3 regions of the Testudinibacter sp. P27/CKL/0425 genome follow, and region 2 is predicted to be linked to each of the others. Evidence: riboswitches for the same ligand, from Rfam matches in the RefSeq annotation. Region 2 holds a riboswitch; each other region holds the start of a gene.

Region 1 (3,276 bases), 100 kb from region 2:
CATCTGCATCGGGATATGCCCCGGCCCTTCGATCATCACTTGCACATCATATTCCCAGGCGATTTTAGTCAGTTCGCCGAGCGTGTATAATTCGGCAAATTGTGCCTCATCATTAGCGTCTTGAATTGAGCCCGGGCGCAAACCGTCGCCGAGCGATAGCGCCACATCGTAGGCAGCGCAAATTTCACAGATTTCACGAAAATGGGTATATAAAAAATTTTCTTGATGGTGGGAAAGACACCATTTCGCCATAATCGAACCGCCACGAGAAACAATTCCGGTGAGGCGTTTGGCGGTCATCGGCACATAGCGCAGCAGTGTGCCGGCGTGAATGGTGAAGTAGTCCACGCCCTGTTCCGCTTGTTCGATTAAGGTGTCTTTAAATACTTCCCAAGTGAGATTTTCGGCAATGCCTTTGACTTTTTCGAGCGCTTGATACAGTGGCACTGTGCCAATCGGCACCGGGCTGTTGCGTAGAATCCATTCACGGGTTTCGTGAATGTTGCGCCCAGTGGAGAGATCCATCACCGTATCCGCGCCCCAGCGGGTTGCCCACACCAATTTTTCCACTTCCTCCTCAATTGATGAAGTGACCGCCGAATTTCCGATGTTGGCGTTCACTTTCACTAAAAAATTACGCCCGATAATCATCGGTTCGGATTCGGGATGATTGATGTTACAAGGAATAATCGCGCGTCCGGCGGCGACTTCTTGACGCACAAATTCAGGGGTGATTTCAGCGGGTAACTTAGCGCCGAAGGCTTGTCCGGGGTGTTGTTGAAGCAATACCGCACTTTCCATCCGCGATCTGCCCATATTTTCACGAATCGCGATAAATTCCATTTCAGGCGTGATGATACCTTGGCGGGCGTAATGCAGTTGGGTCACGATTTTGCCGGCTTGTGCGCGTCGTGCCGGGCGCTGTAGCCGAAAGCGAAGCTCATCAAGTGTGTTGTCTTGCTGTCGTGATCGGGTGTAACTTGAGCTGACCGTACTTAGGGTTTCGGTGTCTTGTCGTTCGGCGATCCACGCCTGCCGAAGTGCGGTAATGCTTCGATTGACATTAATGGTTTGTGATTCGTCGCCGTATACACCGGAGGTATCATACACTGGAATCGCTTCGTTCGGCTCGAATTGTGGATTGAGCTTATCGCCGCCGACGAGTGTTGGGTTTAGTTGAATTTCGCGCATCGGCACGCGCAGATCAGGGCGTGAACCTTGCAGATAAATTCGTTTGGAATTGGGATAAGGCGTCCCTTTCAAACTGCGGATAAATTGTTGCGCCGCTTCGCGTTTTTGGCGACGGCTATTTTTTTCGACATAAATAATGGTGTCAGACATGGCAAGTTCCTTTATGCAAAATAAGCGATAACAAGCTTGTCTGGAGCGGAAGAACACAAACAGCAATAGTGCTGTTGATGACAACTCAAGTGCGGTTTATTGAGGTTAGAAAATCATCATGAGGCAAAATGGATGATTGACTTGTTCCCTTCGCAGGTCTTAACCCGAGCAGGTTCTACGGATCCCGATTTACGGTCTCAGCCAATCGCAATTGGCACTCCGACAAGAACCGGCAGTATAGGCAACTGGCGGAACGCAGGCAATGGCTAAGATTGAAAAGTGTGATTTCGGTAGGGTTTTCACAGAAATCAGCACTTGAACCAGGGCAAAGTGCGGTTTGAAACCGCACTTGAAAGGCTAAAAAATATTATTAGTGCTGTTCCAATTCTTCATCTGACGGCCAGGCGGCACCGACCACCGCTTTGACCAAGGTTGCCAGCGGAATGGCGAAAAATACGCCCCAAAACCCCCATAAGCCGCCGAAAATCAGTACTGCTAAAATAATAATTAACGGATGCAGATTCACGGCTTCCGAGAACAATACCGGCACTAATAAATTGCCGTCCAGAATTTGAATAATTAAATAGCCTAGCATTAAATACCAGAAAGCCGGGGTTACGCCGAATTGTACCAGCGCCACTAAGGCAATCGGAATTGTGATCAACACCGCGCCAACGTAAGGCACTAACACCGATAAACCGACGCCAAGCGCCAACAGCAATGGGTAGCGAAGCCCGAAAAAGAGGAACAGAATATAAGTGACGGCGCCGACAATCACAATTTCCATAAATTTTCCGCGAATATAATTGGAAATCTGGGTTTTCATTTCCAGCCAAACTTGCGAGGCTAAAGTGCGGTTGCGCGGCAGAAAGCGCATCACGCCTAGAATTAATTCATTTTTATCTTTAACCAAGAAAAACACCATTAGCGGCACTAAGAACGCATAAATCCCGATAGTTACCAGACTGAGCAGTGAGGAAAGCGAATAACGCAGCGCGGATTCGCCGAATGCCAACAGTTTAACGCGTGCATTGCTAAACAGTGCGTCTAACATCGGATAGTCGATCAGGTCAGGGTAGTGTTCCGGCAGGGTCAACAGCCATTCGTGCAGCTGGTTGATCATGTTCGGCAAATCTTGCACCAGCGAGATAGTTTGCGTCCACAGCCGCGGTACGACAACAATCATAATAAACACAATCAGCGTGACGAACAGCAACAGCGTGATGCTAACCGAGGCGATTCGTGGTAGTTTAAGTTTCTGCGACAGAAATGTGATCGGCGTTTCCAATAAATACGCCAACACTAGCGCGATCAGCAATGGTGCGATAATATCGCTAAAAAAATAGATGGCAACGAAAAGGAAAAATAAGATGGCAAACAGCCCCAAGGCTTGTGGATCAGTAAAGCGGCGTTTATACCATTTTTGAAACATTTCCCACATAGGCGTTTTCCTGTTGTTAAGTGTAGAGTCAAGTAAATCAGACTTTTTGATTATAACAAGTTATTGACTCAAAGGAAGATTAAAACTATTTTCACACCGACAAAAATTAATTAAGGAGAGCAGCATGAGCGTAAAAATTTTACATAATCCAAAATGTTCCAAGAGCCGTGAAACCCTAAAATTGTTGCAAGAGCGCGGAATTCAGCCTGAAATCGAACTTTATTCGCAAAAACAGTATTCGGTGAGCGAATTGCAACAGATTCGCCGCCAACTGGGGATCGATGACGTTCGGAAAATGATGCGGGTGAATGACGAGTTATACCGCACTTTGGGTCTGGATGATCCGGAATTTACTCAGGAGCAGCGATTAGCAGCGATCGCACAAAATCCGGCGCTGTTGGAACGCCCGATTGTGATCAACGGCGATCAGGCGCGGTTTGGGCGTCCGCCGGAAGCCGTGTTGGAAATTTTATAAATTCAGGCAGTGTTTGACA
Region 2 (3,276 bases):
ATTCGGGCGTTGGCTTGCAGCATCACATAGCCCAAGCCTTCTGATGAACCGACCCACTCACCCACAATCGCCCCAATTGGCGCAACCGACACCGCAATCCGCAAGCCTGATGCCAACGCAGGCAGCGCAGCGGGCAACCGCACCTTGAACAACAATTGCAGGCGGCTGACTTGCATTGTGCGGGCGAGATCGAGCCACGCTTGCGGCGTGTTGCGCAGCCCGTCATAGCAGGCGGCAGTCACAGGGAAGTAGATAATCAGCACCGTCATCACAATTTTTGATGCCATGCCGTAACCAAACCACAGCACCAACAGCGGCGCAATCGCAAACACGGGGATCGCTTGTGAGATCACCAATAACGGCATTAACAGGGCAGAGACGGGCGCAGACAGCGACAGCAACAATGCCGAGCCTAGCCCGAGCAAAAAGCCGAGCAGCAAGCCGATAAGGATCTCAAGTGCGGTAATCTGTGCGTGTTGCAACAGCATTGCAGGGTGTTGTAGCAGTTGCTGCAACACCGCAACAGGCGAGGGCAGTAAATAGTGCGGCAATTCAAACAAGCTGACCGCACTTTGCCACAGCAACAATAAAAGTGCGGTCAACAACAGCAGTTTTCTGAACGCGTTGAGGCGTTTCATGGTGTGCCGCCTTGCATTAATCGGGCGAATAAATCTTGCTGCAACGCAAGCGTTTGAGCATTGGCTTGACGTGGTTTCGGGTTATTCGCAAGCTGGGCTTTGGCTTCGATCAGATCTTCAATCGGTTGAGTCGGATCGTGCAAAATCGCAATCCGATCCGCCAGCCGAATGGCTTCTTGCGGATCGTGGGTGATCAACAGCACGGTTTTGTCGTGCAGTAATTCGCAGGCTAAATCTTGTAATTGCAAACGGGTAACCGCATCGAGCGCCGAAAACGGTTCGTCCATTAAAATTAAATCAGCGTTTTGCATTAAAGTGCGCGCCAGCGCCACCCGTTGCCGCTGCCCTCCAGACAGCTGATAACAGGGCTTGTGGCGGTGTGCGCCCATTTGCACTGCCGCGAGCAGTTGTTCCGCTTGCGCAGTGGTTTCAGCGGTTTTGGTGCTCGTGAGGTGGTGTTGCAGTTGCACATTGTCCACAACCGACAGCCACGGATAGAGCGAATCTTGCTGTGCGAGCCACGCCAGTTTCAGCGGGCGCGGAAACACCACCTCGCCTTGTTGAATCGCATCGTTTTCCAAACCGGCAATCGCTCGTAGTAATGTCGATTTGCCTACGCCCGAACGCCCAAGCAACACCGTCCACTGGTGTTGCAACAGCGAAAAGTGAAAATCAGCGAACAGCGGCTGCCCGTTGAAGCACAGGGTCAAACTACGAATATCGACCGCAACCATCTGGCAAGTTCCGAAAACTAGCGGACAGAATGCGAATAACGGTGTATCGGGCGGAAAACAGGCGAAGTGCGGTTAAGATTGGCATCATATTGATAGTTTCCTACGTCAGCATTATCTGGTTCAGGTTCACGGGTATCATCTCAGCCACCTTGAATATCAATAATGTAGCACCCCGACTAATGAACGCTTAATCTATAAAAATTATCCGTACAAGGCAATGATTTTCGCGCATAAATTTGAAGTCGATCATATCTTGCGCATAATCTGTTCGGTAAAACGCCAAGGAATGCTAAGATGATTGAAAGTGTTAATCCGAAAAGGAGGTAAGAATGAAAGTCAGTAGTGCAGCAATCGAAAACGGCTATTTTGCCGATCAATATGGCAAGCGTGGCAGCCAATTCAGCCCAAACGGCATGCCGAATTATTCCATTCCACTGGAAATCAGCGATGCGCCGGCAGGCACAAAATCGTTCGCGTTGGTGTTAGAAGATAAAGACGCGGTGGGCGCAGCAGGCTATGTGTGGATTCACTGGTTGGTGGCGAATTTAACACGCACATCGCTGGCGGAAAATGACAGCCTTTCCGCTAACGATTATGTACAAGGGCGCAACAGCTGGTCGGGCAAACTCGGTGGGTTGTCGGTGGAAGAAGCCTCATGTTATGGCGGCATGGCACCGCCGAATGCTGATCATCGCTATGAATTGTATGTGTATGCCCTTGATTGCGAGCTGGATCTGCCGCAAGGCTTCGGCTTTAACGATCTGCATTTTGCGATGCAGGGGCATATTCTCGATCAAGCCTATTTGGTTGGGATCTATCGGCTATAATCGCAATGGATTAAAGTGCGGTTTGGCGGCAGCCGTACGTTGACATTTCCGCATTTTCCGTGCGCAAATTCATGACCTTTCGCCTAAATTCAAGTATAATAGCCGCCATTTTCTATTCACTAAAAAGAAGCAGATATGAGTTCAACATTTAACGTTAAAACTTTTCAGGGCATGATTCTTGCCTTACAAGATTACTGGGCAAAACAAGGTTGCACCGTGGTTCAACCGTTTGATATGGAAGTGGGCGCAGGCACATCACACCCGATGACCTGTTTGCGCGCATTAGGGCCAGAGCCAATGGCGTTTGCCTATGTGCAGCCTTCACGCCGCCCAACTGACGGGCGCTACGGTGAAAACCCGAACCGCTTGCAGCACTATTATCAATTCCAAGTGGTGATTAAACCCTCCCCTGACAACATTCAAGAACTGTATTTAGACAGCCTGAAAATGCTCGGCTTTGACCCGACCCAAAACGATATTCGCTTTGTGGAAGATAACTGGGAAAACCCAACCCTAGGCGCATGGGGCTTAGGCTGGGAAGTGTGGCTGAACGGCATGGAAGTGACTCAATTCACCTATTTCCAACAAGTGGGCGGCTTAGAGTGCAAACCCGTGACAGGTGAAATCACCTACGGGCTAGAGCGTTTGGCAATGTATATTCAAGGCGTGGACAGCGTGTATGATCTGGTTTACTCCGACGGTCCGTTAGGCAAAACCACCTACGGCGATGTGTTCCACCAAAACGAAGTGGAGCAATCAACCTACAACTTTGAATACGCCAACACCGACTTTTTATTCTACTGCTTTGAGCAATACGAAAAAGAAGCGCAAGAACTGCTGGCGCTAGAAAAACCACTGCCATTGCCCGCATATGAACGTATTTTAAAAGCGGCGCACAGCTTCAACATGCTTGATGCTCGCAAAGCGATTTCCGTTACCGAACGCCAACGCTATATTTTGCGCATTCGTGCGCTAACCAAAGGCGTTGCCGAAGCCTATTATGCCAGCCGTGAAGCGCTGGGCTTTCCAGGGTGTAAAAAATGATGACGAAGCCTATTCTGTTTTTTGCCGAAACCT
Region 3 (3,276 bases), 1.2 Mb from region 2:
TTCATCGAGATTAAAATTAAAATAGTGAAAGAGTGACATGAAACTAAGCAAATTTACCGATTACAACCTGCGGGTTTTGATTTATCTGGCATTAAATAACGATCGCCTGTGTACGATTCAGGAAATTGCAACCGCCTATCAAATTTCCGAAAATCATTTAATGAAAGTGATCCACCATTTAGCCAAACAGCAAACGATTTTATCGCGCCGCGGCAAAGGCGGCGGGATTCAACTCGCCCATCCACCGCACGAAATCAACTTGGCAAAAGTCATCCGTCTGGCGGAAGGTGACGATTCACTGGTTCGCTGCCGCGATCATGGCGTGGTCTGTTGTATTGCGCCGGTTTGCCAGTTGCCGTCCATTTTTGAATTGGCGTTGGACGCATTCTATAAATACCTTTCCCAATACTCTTTACAAGATGTATTAAAGCAACCGGAGCTGTTTGCACGCCATTTCGCCGTGCCTGAAATTCAATATCAAGCGGTTAATTAAGGATAAAATTATGGCATTCGACCTGAAAAATTACCGCTTTGACGGTAAAAATAAATTCAATATCAAAAATTTCTCGACCAACGGCAAAAAAGATGTTGCCGAAACCAAAGAGGAACGCAATGCAATTCTGAGCAGCTTGTCGCCGGAGTTGGATCATCTGCAAGATTTGCTGTATGCCGAACATCAGCGCAAAGTGTTGATCGTGCTGCAAGGCATGGACACCTCCGGAAAAGACGGTACTATCCGCGCGGTATTTCAAAGTGTCGATCCGCTGGCGGTGCGCACCGCCTATTTTGAAGCACCGACCACTAACGAATTGGATCGCGATTATCTGTGGCGGGTGCACAATGTGGTGCCGCGCCGCGGCGAAATCGTTATTTTCAACCGTAGCCATTATGAAGATGTATTGGTGACTAAAGTCAAAGGCTGGATCAGCGATGATGAGGAAAAACGCCGCCTGCGCCATATTAACGATTTTGAACGGCTGTTAAGCGAAACCGGCACGGTGATCCTCAAATTCTTTTTGCATATCTCTAAAGACGAACAACAAGAGCGGTTGCAAGAGCGGTTGGATAATCCGGAGAAAAATTGGAAATTCAATCTCGGTGATCTGGACGACCGTAAATTGTGGGACGATTTCCAACAACAATACCAACGCGTGATCAACGAAACCTCGACCGAATATGCGCCGTGGTATGTAATCCCTGCCGATTCCAAATCCGGACGCAATGTCATTATCACGAAAATTCTGCTCGACACCTTGCGCAAGCTGAATATGCAATATCCACAAGTCGACACCAGCGGCTGGCCGGATAAGATCGAATAGCACGATTAGGGCTTTTCTTTCGTTTTTCTTTTGGATAAGATAGCCGCACTCTCATTGGGGTGCATTATCTTGTCCATTTTTTTATGGCGATGATAACGCTGAGAAATACCCATTGAACCTGATCTGATTAGTAGCAGCGAAGGGATTTGAGATCGTGTTTCTTGCCAAATACCGCACTTGAATTCTTTCTTATCGTTTTATGATAAAAGGATGTTCAATATGTCTTCTTTACTGACCAAACTAACCGCTTCCGCCCTATTTCTGGCATTCAGCCACACCGCATTAAGCCAAGACAGACCGCACTTGACGGTTTACAGCTACGACTCTTTCACTTCCGAATGGGGACCGGGTCCGAAGCTGGAACAGGCGTTTGAACAGCAGTGCCAGTGCGATCTGAAATTCGTACCGTTTGAAGACGGCGTAACCCTGTTTAACCGCCTGCGTTTGGAGGCGAAAAACAGCAAAGCCGATGTGGTGATCGGTTTAGACAATAATTTACTGCCTGAAGCGCACGAATCAAAACTATTTGCCGAAAACAGCGTGGATTTAAGCCCGCTTGCGCTGCCGATCGAATGGACTGACCGCACTTTCCTGCCATATGACTACGGGCAATATGCGTTTATTTATAACCAACACACCCTCACCAATCCGCCCAAAAGTTTAACCGAATTGGTGGAGCGCCAAGATCTGCGGGTGATTTATCAAGATCCGCGCACCAGCACCGTCGGGCGCGGCTTATTGGCGTGGGTGAATGCGGTCTATCCGCAAGATCAAGTGGCAACCGCTTGGCAAACACTGGCAAAACACACGGTGACTGTTGGCAAGGGCTGGTCGGAAACTTACGGTGCTTTTTTGAAAGGCGAATCGGATTTAGTGCTGAGTTACAACACTTCACCGCTGTATCATCAAATCGATGAGCAAGACGATCGCTATCGAGCGGCTGAATTTGCCGAAGGGCATATCGTACAAATCGAGCTGGCGGCGAAACTGGCGAGTAGCCAACAGCCTGCGCTGGCAGATCAATTTTTAGCTTTTTTGGTAAACCCCGAAGCGCAAAAAATTATCGCATTACACAATATCATGTTGCCTGTGATCAAAACCGAGATCGAACCGCACTTTGATCAATTCACACCCGTTAAAACCTTAGCGGTGCCATTCCCTGAAAAAGCGGTTGGCAAAGCGCAAATTCAGGTTTGGCAGCAAGCGTTAAGCCAATAATCTGACAATGCGAAAATTGCGTCTGCCCCTCTCCCACTGCCTGCCCGGCTTGGCAGTGGTGAGTTTTTTATTGCTGTTTTATGCCAACAGCCTGTGGCAATTGTTGCAACACAGCCAGTCCGACAGTTGGACGCTGCTGTTTGACGATCCCTATTTTTGGCATATCCTGAAATTCAGCTTCCGGCAGGCGCTGCTCTCGGCGCTGTTGTCGGTGACGGCGGGGCTGCTGACCGCGCACGCCCTGTATTACCGCACGTTTATCGGCAAAGCGATTTTATTGAAAGTGTTTTCACTTACTTTCGTGCTGCCAGTGCTGGTGGCGGTGTTCGGCTTAATCGGGGTTTACGGGCTGTCCGGCTGGCTGCTGCAAGGTTTGCAGTGGCTGGGAATCAACTGGCAACCGTCGTTTTACGGCTTAAGCGGCATTCTGATTGCGCACCTGTTTTTCAACCTGCCGCTTGCCAGCAAAATTTTTCTGCAAACGCTGCACAGCATTCCGGTACAACAACGGCAACTGGCGGCGCAACTGAATATCCGCAACGCTGATTTCTTGCGCTTAATTGAATTGCCATACCTGCGCCCGCAATTGTTGCCGGTATTTGCGCTGATTTTTATGCTGTGTTTCACCAGTTTTGCGATTGTTCTGACCCTCGGCGGCGGACCGAAATATACCACACTGGAAGTGGCGATTTTCCAAGCAATCACCTTTGATTTTGACCTCGGCAAAGCCGCCAGCTTG

The links. Region 2 has a riboswitch for thiamine pyrophosphate ahead of ACUHGC_RS00110 (ABC transporter ATP-binding protein). Riboswitches for the same ligand answer to the same signal wherever they lie in the genome.
Region 1: another riboswitch for thiamine pyrophosphate. It lies ahead of thiC (phosphomethylpyrimidine synthase ThiC); the one in region 2 lies ahead of ACUHGC_RS00110 (ABC transporter ATP-binding protein).
Region 3: another riboswitch for thiamine pyrophosphate. It lies ahead of thiB (thiamine ABC transporter substrate binding subunit); the one in region 2 lies ahead of ACUHGC_RS00110 (ABC transporter ATP-binding protein).

Annotation. Positions count from the first base shown of each region.
Region 1 covers NZ_CM128801.1:2,539,743-2,543,018, reverse strand. Annotated here, with positions in the region: gene thiC (phosphomethylpyrimidine synthase ThiC) at 1-1,341, opposite strand, end outside; TPP riboswitch at 1,470-1,573, opposite strand; gene ACUHGC_RS12470 (AI-2E family transporter) at 1,712-2,782, opposite strand; gene arsC (arsenate reductase (glutaredoxin)) at 2,907-3,257, shown strand; gene hda (DnaA inactivator Hda) at 3,252-3,276, opposite strand, start outside.
Region 2 covers NZ_CM128801.1:23,610-26,885, reverse strand. Annotated here, with positions in the region: gene ACUHGC_RS00115 (ABC transporter permease) at 1-638, opposite strand, end outside; gene ACUHGC_RS00110 (ABC transporter ATP-binding protein) at 635-1,372, opposite strand; TPP riboswitch at 1,453-1,557, opposite strand; gene ACUHGC_RS00105 (YbhB/YbcL family Raf kinase inhibitor-like protein) at 1,702-2,199, shown strand; gene glyQ (glycine--tRNA ligase subunit alpha) at 2,335-3,243, shown strand; gene ACUHGC_RS00095 (hypothetical protein) at 3,243-3,276, shown strand, end outside.
Region 3 covers NZ_CM128801.1:1,202,495-1,205,770, reverse strand. Annotated here, with positions in the region: gene ACUHGC_RS06015 (RrF2 family transcriptional regulator) at 38-493, shown strand; gene ACUHGC_RS06010 (polyphosphate kinase 2 family protein) at 504-1,319, shown strand; TPP riboswitch at 1,365-1,482, shown strand; gene thiB (thiamine ABC transporter substrate binding subunit) at 1,530-2,537, shown strand; gene thiP (thiamine/thiamine pyrophosphate ABC transporter permease ThiP) at 2,545-3,276, shown strand, end outside.